DNA from 3 places in the Micromonospora sp. WMMC250 genome. Region 3 is predicted to be linked to each of the others. Evidence: predicted binding sites of a transcription regulator. Region 3 holds the regulator's gene; each other region holds the start of a gene.
The links. Region 3 encodes HrcA, which represses chaperone genes, less so after heat shock. Its sites were predicted from a motif close to GGTTNGCACNCTCNNNNNGAGNGTGCNAACC; they were not measured.
Positions count from the first base shown of each region.

Region 1: a site for HrcA is predicted at 2,158-2,188, ahead of groL (chaperonin GroEL). Genes of this name have one in related genera too.
Region 2: a site for HrcA is predicted at 3,033-3,063, ahead of groES (co-chaperone GroES). Genes of this name have one in related genera too.

Region 1 is NZ_JAPZBJ010000002.1:5,485,801-5,490,291, reverse strand. It holds gene O3438_RS24760 (hypothetical protein) at 34-282, shown strand; gene groL (chaperonin GroEL) at 341-1,963, opposite strand; gene O3438_RS24750 (hypothetical protein) at 2,236-3,423, opposite strand; gene O3438_RS24745 (cold-shock protein) at 3,519-3,722, opposite strand; gene O3438_RS24740 (GNAT family N-acetyltransferase) at 4,032-4,491, shown strand, end outside.
Region 2 is NZ_JAPZBJ010000002.1:5,817,445-5,821,935, reverse strand. It holds gene O3438_RS26400 (molybdopterin-dependent oxidoreductase) at 1-739, opposite strand, end outside; gene groL (chaperonin GroEL) at 873-2,513, opposite strand; gene groES (co-chaperone GroES) at 2,584-2,898, opposite strand; gene O3438_RS26385 (THUMP-like domain-containing protein) at 3,159-4,355, shown strand; gene ybaK (Cys-tRNA(Pro) deacylase) at 4,366-4,491, shown strand, end outside.
Region 3 is NZ_JAPZBJ010000002.1:6,399,362-6,403,852, forward strand. It holds gene hemW (radical SAM family heme chaperone HemW) at 1-115, shown strand, start outside; gene O3438_RS29110 (DUF4870 domain-containing protein) at 155-784, opposite strand; gene hrcA (heat-inducible transcriptional repressor HrcA) at 1,011-2,033, shown strand; gene dnaJ (molecular chaperone DnaJ) at 2,105-3,250, shown strand; gene O3438_RS29125 (16S rRNA (uracil(1498)-N(3))-methyltransferase) at 3,252-3,986, shown strand; gene ppk2 (polyphosphate kinase 2) at 3,991-4,491, opposite strand, start outside.

The DNA of each region.
Region 1 (4,491 bases), 910 kb from region 3:
ACGCCCCCTACCGTTTCGGTAGAGGAGGCAGCCATGACCACGGATGACGACCAGACCGAGGACGGCCCGCCGATCACCTGGAAACCGGTCGGCGAGCTCCCCGGCCAACTGCCGTTCGACCGGCTCGACTACGGCGATGCCGAGCAACTTGCCGAGATGACCACCGACGGGGAGCCGCCGGTGGTCGAGGAGCCGCGCGAGATGGTGGACGCCCCGATCCAGCTGCTTCCGCCGTACGACCGGACGCGGAAACGGCGCAACCAGCGCCCCCTACCGACCTGACGACGAACGGGGCGGACCGCGTCAGCGGCCCGCCCCGTTCGGTGTGTCGGAACTGGACTCAGAAGTCCATGTCCCCGCCACCCGGGCCAGCCGGGGCAGCCGGGGTCTTCTCCGGCTTGTCCGCGACAACGGCCTCGGTGGTGAGGAACAGCGCCGCGATGGAAGCGGCGTTCTGCAGCGCGGAGCGCGTCACCTTGGCCGGGTCGATGATGCCCGCGGCCAGCAGGTCGACGTACTCGCCGTTGGCGGCGTTGAGGCCGTGACCCGACTCGAGGTTACGGACCTTCTCCACCACGACGCCGCCCTCGAGGCCGGCGTTGACGGCGATCTGCCGCAGCGGGGCGTCCAGCGCGACCTTGACGATGTTCGCACCGGTCGCCTCGTCGCCGACCAGGTCGAGCTTGTCGAAGGCAGTCTTGCCGGCCTGGACCAGCGCGACGCCACCACCCGGGACGATGCCCTCCTCGACGGCGGCCTTCGCGTTGCGAACGGCGTCCTCGATGCGGTGCTTGCGCTCCTTGAGCTCGACCTCGGTGGCCGCGCCGACCTTGATGACCGCAACGCCGCCGGCCAGCTTGGCCAGCCGCTCCTGCAGCTTCTCCCGGTCGTAGTCGGAGTCGCTCTTGTCGATCTCGGCCCGGATCTGGTTGACCCGGCCCTGGATCTGCTCGGCGTCACCGGCACCGTCGACGATGGTGGTCTCGTCCTTGGTCACCACGACCTTGCGGGCGCGGCCCAGCATGTCGAGGCTGGCGGCGTCGAGCTTGAGGCCGACCTCCTCGCTGATGACCTGGCCACCGGCGAGGATGGCGATGTCGGTCAGCATGGCCTTGCGGCGGTCACCGAAGCCCGGCGCCTTGACGGCGACCGACTTGAAGGTGCCACGGACCTTGTTGACCACCAGGGTGGCGAGAGCCTCGCCCTCCAGGTCCTCGGCGATGATCAGCAGCGGCTTGCCCGACTGCATGACCTTCTCCAGGATCGGGAGCAGGTCCTTCACCGACGAGATCTTGCTGTTGGCGATCAGGATGTACGGGTCGTCGAAGACGGCCTCCATACGCTCCGGGTCGGTCATGAAGTAGGCCGAGATGTAGCCCTTGTCGAAGCGCATACCCTCGGTGAGCTCCAGCTCCAGCCCGAAGGTGTTGCTCTCCTCGACGGTGATGACGCCTTCCTTGCCGACCTTGTCCATCGCCTCGGCGATGATCTCGCCGACGGTGCTGTCACCAGCGGAGATGGAGGCGGTGGAGGCGATCTGCTCCTTGGTCTCGACGTCCTTGGCGAGCTTGGACAGCTCCTCCGAGACGCTCGCGACCGCGGCCTCGATGCCCCGCTTCAGGGCCATCGGGTTGGCGCCGGCGGCCACGTTGCGCAGGCCCTCGCGAACCAGGGCCTGGGCCAGGACGGTCGCCGTCGTCGTGCCGTCACCGGCAACGTCGTCGGTCTTCTTGGCGACCTCCTTGACCAGCTCAGCGCCGATCTTCTCGTACGGGTCCTCGAGCTCGATCTCCTTGGCGATGCTCACACCATCGTTGGTGATGGTGGGGGCACCCCACTTCTTCTCGAGCACGACGTTGCGGCCCTTGGGGCCGAGGGTCACCTTTACGGCGTCGGCGAGCTGGTTCATGCCCCGCTCGAGGCCGCGGCGCGCCTCTTCGTCGAACGCGATCATCTTGGCCATACGGCGTTGTCCTCCTGGACACTCACGGGCCACCCGAGATGTGTGCCTCGGATGGGCCGCCTGGTGTACGCACCTTGGGACGTCGCCACCTGGCGACGACGACGTCCTTCGGCCGGGCCGGATAGCCCGCGACGACCGGCCATGTGCCGCCCCGGCGTCTCCACGCCGGTGCAACCTGGCCCCACCGTCCCGACCATTGGCACTCACGGTATGCGAGTGCCAATGACTTGTTTAGCACTCTCCCCTGCCGAGTGCAAGCACGATGAGGCCGCTCAGCCGAGTTCCGCGGCCAGTCCGGCAGCGTTCACCGGCGCCTCATGGGCGCGCTGCTCGGTGTACGTGAGCAGCAGACCGATCAACTGGGCGAGGTGGGCCGGCAGGGCCAGCACGGCGGTGACTCCGATCACCACCACCGCGCCGACCGCGGTGCCCGCCGAGGCGAAGGGGTCCGTACCGAACGCGGCGGTGCCGAACCCTTCGATGGTGCTGGCGACGAAACTGACGACGATCACCGCGAGGGCCACCAGCGCCACCCGACCGAGCAGCAGGCCGAGCCGGTCGTGGAACATCCGGAAGGATCGGCCGATCGGGTTGTGGCGCTCGAAGAGGTAGACCGGGCCGGCCATGCTCAGCGCGAACGCCAGGTAGATGCCCGGTAGGACGCAGAAGCAGACTCCGATGCCGATGAGCAGACTGACCAGCAGGGTCCAGCCCCACAGCCCGAGCGCCCGACGAAGGCCGTACCGCAGCGCGGAGTCGAGGCCGGCCGGCTGACCGACGGCCTGCCGGGTGATCACCCAGCTGCCGGCGGCCCACCCGACGGCCTGCACCAGGCCGATCACCAAACTTCCGCCGACCAGCACGGCCAGGAGACCCGCCAGCTCCGCGACGAAGTTGTCCGGCAGCGCCGCTGTCGAACTCGTCTCGACCTCGGCCGCCCAGGTGGCCGACGGGTCCAACCCGAGAGAGATCACCGACAGCACCGCCGCCGGCAACACCTGGGTGAGCAGCATGATGGGCACCAACTGCCGCCAGCCCCGGCGCAGCACCTCTCCGCACCTGCTGAACCAGCCGCCGATGCCGGCACCGGGCGGCGTGACCAGGGGATCGTTCGGGTCGAAGCCGTAACCGGGCGGGTACCACCCGACCGGCGGCCCAGGCTGCCACTGCTGCCCGCCGTAGGGACCGGCACCGGGCGGGTAGCCCCCGGTGGGCGGAAACACCCAACCCTGCGGCGGCGGACCCCAGGTGCCCTGCGCCGGATCCGCACCCGGCAGCGGACCGCCCGCACCCCAGGTGCCCTGCGCGTGGTCCCACCCCGGCGGAGGGCCGGCCGGCGGCACGCCTGGCTCCCCACCCGGCGGCGGACCGGCAGGGCCGGGTTGGCTCTGGGTCGGGTCGGACGGGCCCGGCTCACCCGACCCGGAGGGTGGGGTGGACGAGGGTGGCTGGTCGGTCATGAACGCTCCTCAGCATCGGCTGGAACGGTTCACGATCTTCCCGGTTGCGCGCCCGTGCCGCTGCCCCGACGCGCGGGGCTGCGGGTGCGCGACATTCAGCCGATGACGCGTACGTGTTCCGCCTGCGGACCCTTCTGGCCCTGCGCGATCTCGAACTCCACCCGCTGGCCGTCCTCCAACGCCTTGTAGCCGTCCATCTCGATAGCGGAGAAGTGGACGAACACGTCCTGACCGCCGTCGACGGCGATGAAGCCGTAACCCTTTTCGGCGTTGAACCACTTCACGGAACCCTGTGCCACGGTGCCACTTCCCTCACTCTGTGCGGCGTTGCCTGCCCGGCGCACCGGCACAGCCGGACGCCATCGGACCACCGCCTCAGCAATCGATGACGGCCATTGAAAGCGGTGACCGAAATCGCACGCTACACGAGGAGTGACAGCCGTGCACGACCGCAAATCGGGCATATTTCAGGGCGGCTGGATCATGTCGGCGGACCCGTTTTCCGATCCACGGCATCCAGGGTGGTGGATGGCAGTGACGGCCTATGGGCTACCGGCGGCTGAGAGGCGCGGCCGGACACCGGATCCGCCTGTGGTAGGCATGCGGACATGACCATCGACACCGGTTCGCCCGGCCTGCGGCAGGCGGAGATCCGCCGGGTTCGGCCGATGGATGCCGCCCGGATGCGGGCGCTACGCCTGGAGATGCTCGCCGACGCGCCGCTGGCCTTCCTGGAGACGATCGCGGACGCGGCGGCCCGGTCCCACGCCGAGTACGCCGCGCGGGTCGCGTACACCTCCGCCGGCCCGAACAACGCGCAGTTCGTCGCGGACCCGGGCCGTGGACGGCTGGTCGGGCACGCCGGCGGCACCATCGCCCCGGCCGAGGCGGGGCTGACCGTGATCTACGCCGTGTACGTCACGCCGACCTGGCGGGGCAGTGGCCTGCTCGGCGAGCTGATCGACGGTGTGGCCGCCTGGTCGCGGTCCTGCGGCCGACCGGAGTTGCTGCTGGAGGTCGTGGTGGGCAACGACCGCGCCTACCGCGCCTACCAACGGCTCGGTTTCG
Region 2 (4,491 bases), 580 kb from region 3:
CCAGCGACAGGTCCGCGCCGGCCGGCACGGCCGGGGCGGGGGCGACCGGTGCGGGTAGGCGGATCGCGTCCCGGGCGGCGGAGACGCCCCGTCGTCCGGACAGCCAGCGCCCTCCGAGACCGGCCACCACTGCGGTGCCGAGCAGCACCCCGCTGCCGGTGAGGAACCGCCGCCGGGACTCGGGGTCGACGTCGGCGGGGCCGTCCGCACCGACGGGGGCCACCGGCACGGACTCGGCGGGTGTCACCGGCACGGGCTCGGCGGGCGGCTCGGTCGGGGTGGGTGGGGACCAGGGCCACGGGTCCAGTTCGAACGGCCCGTCGATGAACAACCATAGGACCAGGGCGCCGAGGCCGGCGCCGACCAGCGACGGCAGCGCGTCGAAGGCGTCCGCACCGGAGCGGGTCACCGCGGCGGCCACGCCGACGACCCCGAACGCGGCGATGCCGGCCAGGCCGAACGCCAACCGACGGACCGCCAGCACACCGAACAGCGCGGCGAACCCTGCCAGCAGCAGGCCCGTGCCGACCAGCAGTGCGATCTTGTCGGCGGTGCCGAAGACGTCGATGGCCAGTTGCTTCAGCGACTCGGGGACGGCGTCCACGACCACGCCGCCGACCGCTACCAGGGGCGCCGACCGGGGACCGGTCAGCACCGCCACCGGTTCGGCGATCCCGATCGCGACGGCGGCGGCGGTCACTCCGGCCAGCGCGGCGTAACGCCGCGACGTGGTGCTCATCGGCCCAGTGTGCGCGATCATCTCGCCCGGTCGCCAACAACGTCAGCGTTCGGTAATGACCTGACAAGCGCGAGAACGGACCGGGGCACACCGCCGTACGACGGTGTGCCCCGGAACAGATGTCGCTACCGGGTCAGAAGCCCGGACCGTGCTGGTGGCCGTGACCGTGGCCGTGCCCACCGGCGGCGGCCGGCTCGGCCTGCTCCGGCTTGTCCACCACGAGGCTCTCCGTGGTGAGCAGCAGACCGGCGATCGAGGCGGCGTTGGTGACCGCGTTGCGGGTCACCTTCACCGGGTCGATGATGCCGGCCTTGACCAGGTCGACGTACTCGCCCTTGGCGGCGTCGAGGCCGTTGCCCCAGTCGAGGTCGGCGACCTTCTGCGTCACGACGTAGCCGTCGTGACCGGCGTTCTGAGCGATCCAGCGCAGCGGCTCGACCAGCGCCTTGCGGACGACCGAGACACCGACCTTCTCGTCACCGGTGAAGCCCAGGTCGTCGTCGAGCACCGAGAGGATCTGCACCAGAGCGGCGCCGCCGCCGGGGACAGTGCCCTCCTCGACCGCTGCCTTGGTCGCCGCGATGGCGTCCTCGATGCGGTGCTTGCGCTCCTTCATCTCGACCTCGGTGGCGGCGCCGGCCTTGATGACGGCGATGCCACCGGAGAGCTTCGCCAGCCGCTCGGCCAGCTTCTCCCGGTCCCAGTCGGAGTCGGAGGCCTCGATCTCCTTGCGGATCTGGGCCACCCGGTCGGCGACGTCGGCCTTCTGGCCGCCGCCGTCGACGATCGTGGTGTTCTCCTTGTCGACCACGACGCGCCGAGCGGTGCCGAGCACCTCCAGGCCGACCTGGTCGAGCTTGTAGCCCAGCTCCGGGGCGACCAGCTCGGCACCCGTGGAGATCGCGATGTCCTGGAGCATCGCCTTGCGCCGGTCACCGAAGCCCGGGGCCTTGACCGCGCAGACCTTGAGGGTCTTGCGCAGCGAGTTGACCACCAGGGTGGAGAGCGCCTGGCCGTCCACGTCCTCGGCGATGATCAGCAGGGGCTTGCTGTTCTGCAGGACCTTCTCCAGCAGCGGCAGCAGCTCCTCGATCGCCGAGATCTTCTGGGTGGTGACCAGGATGTACGCGTCCTCGAGGACGGACTCCTGGCTCTCCAGGTCGGTGACGAAGTTCGGCGAGATGAAGCCCTTGTCGAACTGGAGACCCTCGGTCACGTCCAGCTCGGTGGTCAGCATGGAGCCTTCCTCGACGGTGATGACACCGTCGCGGCCGACCCGCTCCATCGCCTCGGCGATCAGGTCGCCGATCGTGGCGTCCTGCGCGGAGATCGTCGCCACGTTCGCGATCGACTCCTTGCTGGTGACCTCGGCGGCACGGCCGAGCAGCGCCTCGGAGACCTTGACGGCCGCCGCGTCGATGCCCCGCTTGAGGCCGGCCGGGTTGGTCCCGGCGGTCACGTTGCGCAGACCCTCGCGAACCATCGCCTGGGCCAGCACGGTCGCGGTGGTGGTCCCGTCGCCGGCGACGTCGTTGGTCTTGGTCGCCACCTCCTTGACCAGTTGCGCGCCAAGGTTCTCGTACGGGTTGGTGAGCTCGATCTCCTTGGCGATGGTCACACCATCGTTGGTGATCGTCGGCGCACCGAATTTCTTGTCCAGGACGACGTTGCGCCCGCGCGGGCCGAGGGTGACCTTGACCGCGTCCGCGAGGGCGTTGACACCGTGCTCCAGCAGGTGCCGGGCGTCGTCCGAGAAGCTCAGGATCTTCGCCATTAATGTCCCTTCGAAGCGCCATTGCCCCGGCCCGGCGAGCCGGACCGGGGCAATGGAACTGATCGGTTGCTTACTTCTCGATGACCGCGAGGACGTCGCGGGCGGAGAGCACCAGGTACTCCTCGCCGGCGTACTTGACCTCGGTGCCGCCGTACTTCGAGTAAAGGACGGTGTCGCCGACCTGCACGTCAACCGGAACCCGGTTGCCGTTGTCGTCGACGCGCCCCGGGCCCACAGCGAGGACGGTGCCCTCCTGCGGCTTCTCCTTGGCGGTGTCGGGGATCACGATGCCCGACGCCGTGGTGGTCTCAGCCTCGTTCGCCTGGACCACGATGCGGTCCTCGAGCGGCTTGATCGCAACCTTGGTCGCGGTAGTCACGGGCATACCCTCCTGGGGTACTGGTTTCGTTGCTGGCCGGCGGGGCCGACCAGCGTCAATCTGCCTCATGCCACCGGGCGGAGCCGTCGTCGCGGGTGCCGGTCCGCCTGGCGTTGCGCACCCGGGTCGTGAGACCCGGAAGCTGGCACCCTCAGGGTGAGAGTGCTAATCGCAGGTTATTCCGTGGCTAGCACTCCGTCAAGGAGAGTGCCAGCGCGTCGCGCCCCGCCAGCCAGGATTCCTGGTCCGACCGGGAGAATGACCGCGTGGATCTCGATCAACTGGCGGCGCTGCGTACTCCCGAGGGGTCGGCCGCGCTCACGGCGGCGGCCGGTCTTGCCGGCGGTGATCCACTGGTCGCGGCCTCGGCGTTGCGCGCCGCCGGAGTGCCGCCGACGCTGGCCGCCGCGGCGCTCACCCAGGCCGAGCTGCGCCACCGGGCGGTCGGCAAGTTCGGCCCGGCCGCCGCCGGGATGTTCCTCACCCGCCCCGGCCTGGAACAGGCCACCCGCCGGGTCGTCGCCGACCGTCGGGCCGCCCGCCTGCACGCCGCCGGAGTACGCACCCTGGCCGACCTCGGGTGCGGCCTCGGCGCCGACGCGCTGGCCGCCGCCCGCGCCGGCATCCGGGTGTACGGGGTGGAGGCCGACCCGGTCACCGCCGCGATGGCCGCCGCCAACGCCGCGGCGGCCGGACTGGCCGACCTGTTCACCGTCGAGTGCGGGGATGCCACGGCGTTCGACGTCTCCCGGGTCGACGGGGTCTTCTGCGACCCGGCCCGCCGCACGACCGGCACCGGCCGTCGGCTCTTCGACCCACGCGCCTACTCCCCGCCGTGGGACTTCGTCACGGGGTTGGCCGAGCGGGTGCCGCACACCGTCGTGAAGGTGGCACCGGGCCTGGACCACGGGCTCATTCCGGTGGGCGCGGAGGCGGAGTGGGTAGGTGTGGACGGCGATCTGGTCGAGGCCGCGCTCTGGTGCGGTGAGCTGGCCGAGGTGCCCCGCCGCGCCACGCTCTACCGGCAGCGGGGCGTCGAGACCCACCGCCACCAGCTCACCGGCTCCGGCGCCGACGAGGCGCCGGTCGGGCCGACGCGTCGCTACCTGTACGACCCGGACCCGGCGGTGGTACGGGCGCACCTCGTCGCCGAACTCGCCGCCGAACTGGACGCGACCCTCGGCGACCCGAGCATCGCCTACCTCTACGCCGACCGCCCCACCCCCACCCCGTACGCGCGCTGCCTGGAGATCACCGACGTGCTGCCGTTCTCGCTCAAGCGTCTGCGGGCGCTGCTGCGCGATCGCGGGGTGGGTCGGGTGGAGATCCTCAAGCGGGGTTCCGCGCTCACCCCGGAGCAGCTTCGGCGGGACCTGCGGCTGACCGGAGACGCCTCGGCCAGCCTGGTGCTCACCCGGGTCGCGAACGCACCGACGGTGCTGATCGGGCAGCCGGTGGTCTAGCGTCGTCAATGTGGCGGGACAGGGCACACCGGCGACGGCACTGTTGGTCAAGCGCGGGATCGCGCATCGCACCCACCCGTACCGGGTGTCGCCGGACGCCCCGAACTACGGCGCGTTGGTGGCGGTGGCGCTCGGC
Region 3 (4,491 bases):
GCGGGCGCTGGCCGACGGCCTGCTGGCCGCCGACGAGTACGCGGCCGGCCGGGCCGTGCTCACGTTGCGCGGGCGGCTGCTCGCCGACGCCGTCGTGCGCGACCTGCTGCCCTGAGCGGGGCGGGCCGGCCGGGGGAGCGGCCGGCCCGAGGTCTCACTTGACGAAGCTCGCCGAGAGCGGGTAGCGGTAGAGCTGTCCCTCGTTGGCCTTGATGCCGGCGATGATGCCGAACACGGCACCGAGGATGATGGCCGCGCCGACCCCGATGAAGCCGATCAGGATGCAGGACAGCACCCAGCCGATCAGGCCGACGATCGACCAGATGAGCTGGAAGTTCAGCGCCGCCACGGCGTGCGTCCGCACGGTGGGGGACTGGTTGCCCCGGGCCAGCATGGCGACCAGCGGGCCGATCCAGCCGAGCACGCCGCCGCTGATGATCATGCCGGCGGCGCCGCCGAAGTGCGCGACGAGCGCCCAGGTCTTGTCCTCGTTGTTGGCGAAGCCGCCGCCGGGGCCGCCGTACGCGCCGCCGGTCGGGTAGCCGCCGGGCGGGGGATAGCCCCCGGGCGGAGGGTAGCCGCCCGCCGGAGGGTAGCCGCCTGACGGCGGTTGGTCACCGGTGGGCGGCGGATAGCCACCGGGCGGGGGATAGCCGCCCGGGCCGGGTGCCCCGGACAGTGGTGCGGTGGGTGGCTCGGCCGACGGGTACGAACCCGGGGAGGTCGGCTCCGGCGGGTAGTTGCCGGGGTCACCCGCGCCGGGAGGGCGAGGAGGTTCAGTCATGGATGTCACGGTAGGGGCATCTGGCAACGCCGCACCAGAGCAACACCTCCCGGCAGTGTGGGCCGTTCGGGTCCGGCGGGGTGGCGCGGGCCGCACCGACGGGCCGCCGTTGATCATCGCGTCGACGGGTACCTCGACGTAGACTGGCACTCGCTACAGTCGAGTGCCAGGACGGCCCGGCCGGCTCAGGAAGCCGGCGGCCGACGTGCGACAGGAGGTGCGGAGGATGGGTCTCGACGACCGCAAACTCGCCGTGCTCCGCGCCATCGTCGAGGACTACGTCTCCACCCAGGAGCCGGTTGGCAGCAAGGCGCTGGTCGAGCGGCACCAGCTCGGGGTCTCCCCGGCCACGGTCCGCAACGACATGGCCGTGCTGGAGGAGGAGGGTTACATCCGGCAACCGCACACGAGTGCCGGCCGGGTGCCCACCGACCGCGGTTACCGACTCTTCGTCGACCGGTTGTCCCGGGTCAAGCCGCTCAGCCCGGCCGAGCGCCGGGCCATCGAGCGCTTCCTGGTCGGGGCGGTGGACCTCGACGACGTGGTGCACCGCACGGTGCGGCTGCTCGCCCAGTTGACGCGGCAGGTGGCCGTCGTGCAGTACCCGTCGCTGGCCCGATCCTCGGTGCGGCACCTGGAGCTGGTGCCGATCTCCACCACCCGGCTGATGCTCGTCATGATCGCCGACACCGGGCGGGTGGAGCAGCGGCTGGTGGAGCTGCCCGGGCCGGTGCCCGCCGACGACGTCACCGACCTGCGTCGGCTGGTCAACGAGAAGCTGGCCGGAGCCCGGCTGTCCGACACGCCACCACTGGTGCAGGCATTGGTCGAGGAGGCACCGGCCCAGCTGCGGCCGATGATGACGATGCTCTCCACGGTGTTGCTCGAGACGCTCGTCGAGCGGCACGAGGAACGCATCGCGCTGGCCGGCACCGCGAACCTCACCCGGGGTGGCCTGCTCGACTTCCAGGGTTCCCTGCGGCCGATCCTCGAGGCCCTGGAGGAGGAGGTCGTGCTCCTCAAGCTCATCGGTGAGACCGAGCCGAGCACGACCCGGGTGCTGATCGGCGACGAGAACGAGTTCGACAACCTGCGGGCCGCGTCGGTGGTCAGCACCGGCTACGGCCCGGGCGCGACGATCGTCGGCGGTCTGGGGGTGCTGGGGCCCACCCGGATGGACTACCCCGGCAACATCGCCACGGTGCGCGCCGTGGCACGCTACGTGGGCGAGTTGCTGGCCCAGAACTGACCAGTCAGGGCCGACGGCCGGCGGCTGCCGGATCGGCGCAACGCGAGACGAACATGAGGACACGGAACGCAGTGGCCAGGGACTACTACGGCATTCTCGGTGTGAGCCGGGAAGCCTCCGATGACGAGATCAAGCGCGCCTACCGCAAGCTGGCGCGCCAGTTCCACCCGGACGTCAATCCGGACCCGGAGGCTCAGGAGAAGTTCAAGGACATCAACGCCGCGTACGAGGTCCTCTCGGACGACCGGAAGCGGCAGATCGTCGACCTGGGTGGCGACCCGCTCGCCCCGGGCGGCGGTGGCGCGGGAGGCCCCGGTGGTCCCGGCGGCGCCGGCCCGTTCGTCGGTTTCCAGGACATCATGGACGCGTTCTTCGGCGGAGCCGGGGGCAACGCCCGTGGCCCGCGCCCGCGTACCCGTCCGGGCGCCGACGCCATCCTGCGACTCGAACTCGACCTGCACGAGACGGCGTTCGGCGTCGAGGCGCCGATCACCGTCGACACCGCAGTGCTCTGCACCACCTGCTCCGGCGCCGGCACGGCCGCCGGCACCCACCTGGCGACCTGCGAGGCGTGTGCCGGTCGGGGCGAGGTGCAGTCGGTGCAGCGCACCTTCCTCGGCCAGGTGGTCTCCGCCCGGCCGTGCACGGTGTGCCAGGGCTACGGCACGACCATCCCGCACCCCTGCCCCACCTGCGCCGGCGACGGCCGGGTGCGCACCCGCCGCTCGCTGACCGTCAAGATCCCGGCCGGTGTCGAGGACGGCATGCGGATCCGGCTGGCCCAGCAGGGCGAGGTCGGCCCGGGTGGCGGCACCGCCGGCGACCTCTACGTGGAGATCCACGAGCGACCGCACGACGTCTACTCCCGCAAGGGCGACGACCTGCACTGCCGGGTCACCGTGCCGATGACCGCGGCGGCGCTGGGCACCCGGCTGACCATCAAGACCCTGGACAGCGAGGAGACCGTCGACGTCAAGGCCGGCACCCAGCCGGCCAGCACGCTGCGACTGCGCGCCCGGGGCGTACCGCACCTGCGCGGCACCGGCCGGGGCGACCTCTACGTGCACCTGGACGTGCGGACCCCGACCAAGCTCGACCCGGACCAGGAGAAGATGCTGCGCGACTTCGCCAAGACCCGCGGTGAGGAGGTCGCCGAGTTATCCAAGCAGGGCGGCTTCTTCTCCCGGATGCGCGACGCGTTCAACGGGCACGCCTGAGGTGTCCGCACCGCTGTTCCTGGTCGAGGCGCTGCCCACCGGCGACGCGCTGACCCTGGACGGCCCGGAGGGGCACCACGCGGCCACCGTGCAGCGGCTGCGCGTCGGGGAGGAGCTGCTGCTCGCCGACGGGCGGGGCGGCACCGCCGCCGCCGTGGTCACCGCCGTCGGCCGGGGCAGCCTGGAGGTCACCATCACCTCCCGGGGGTACGTGGACGCGCCCGTACCCCGGATCGTCACCGTGCAGGGCATCGCGAAGGGCGACCGGGGCGAGTTGGCGGTGCAGGCGATGACCGAGGTCGGCGTCGACGAGATCGTGCCGTGGGCGGCCTCGCGCTCGGTGACCCAGTGGCGCGGTGACCGGGGCGTACGCGCGCGGGAGAAGTGGGTGGCGACCGCCCGGGAGGCAGCCAAGCAGGCCCGCCGGCCGTGGTTGCCGGTGGTGGCCGGCTCGCCCGACGAGTCGACCGCCACCGTGGCCCGTCGGATCGCCGGTGCCGCCGCCGGGTTCGTGCTGCACGAGGAGGCCGACGAGCGGCTGACCACCGCCGACCTGCCGACCGCCGGTGAGATCGTCCTGGTGGTCGGCCCGGAGGGCGGCATCGCCCCGGCCGAGCTGACCGCGTTCCGCGAGGCCGGCGGCCGGGCGGTGCGACTCGGGCCGGCAGTGCTGCGCACCTCGACCGCCGGCGTGGCCGCGCTCAGCGTGCTCGCCACCCGCCTCGGCCGCTGGTGACCGTTCAGGGCCTCGGGAACACCGGCACGACCTCCTCCTCCGGCCCCAGGTCCAGCCCGGCGTTTCCGATGATCTGCGGGTCCGGTGTGCCGACCACCTCGGGATCCTTGCCGGCGTAGTCGAAGCGGTTCAGCACGTGTCGCATGGCCTCCAGTCGGGCCCGCTTCTTGTCGTTGCTCTTCACCACAGTCCACGGCGCGTCGGCCGTGTCGGTCCAGAAGAACATGGCCTCCTTGGCCTCCGTGTAGTCGTCCCAGCGGTCCAGCGAGGCGATGTCCATCGGGGACAGCTTCCACTGCCGGACCGGGTCGACCTGGCGGATCGCGAACCGGGTGCGCTGCTCGTTCTGGGAGACGGAGAACCAGAACTTGACCAACCGGATGCCCGAGCGCACCAGCATCCGCTCCAACTCCGGGGCCTGACGCAGGAACTCCAGGTACTCCTTGCGACCACAGAAGCCCATCACCCGCTCGACGCCGGCCCTGTTGTACCAGGACCTGTCGAA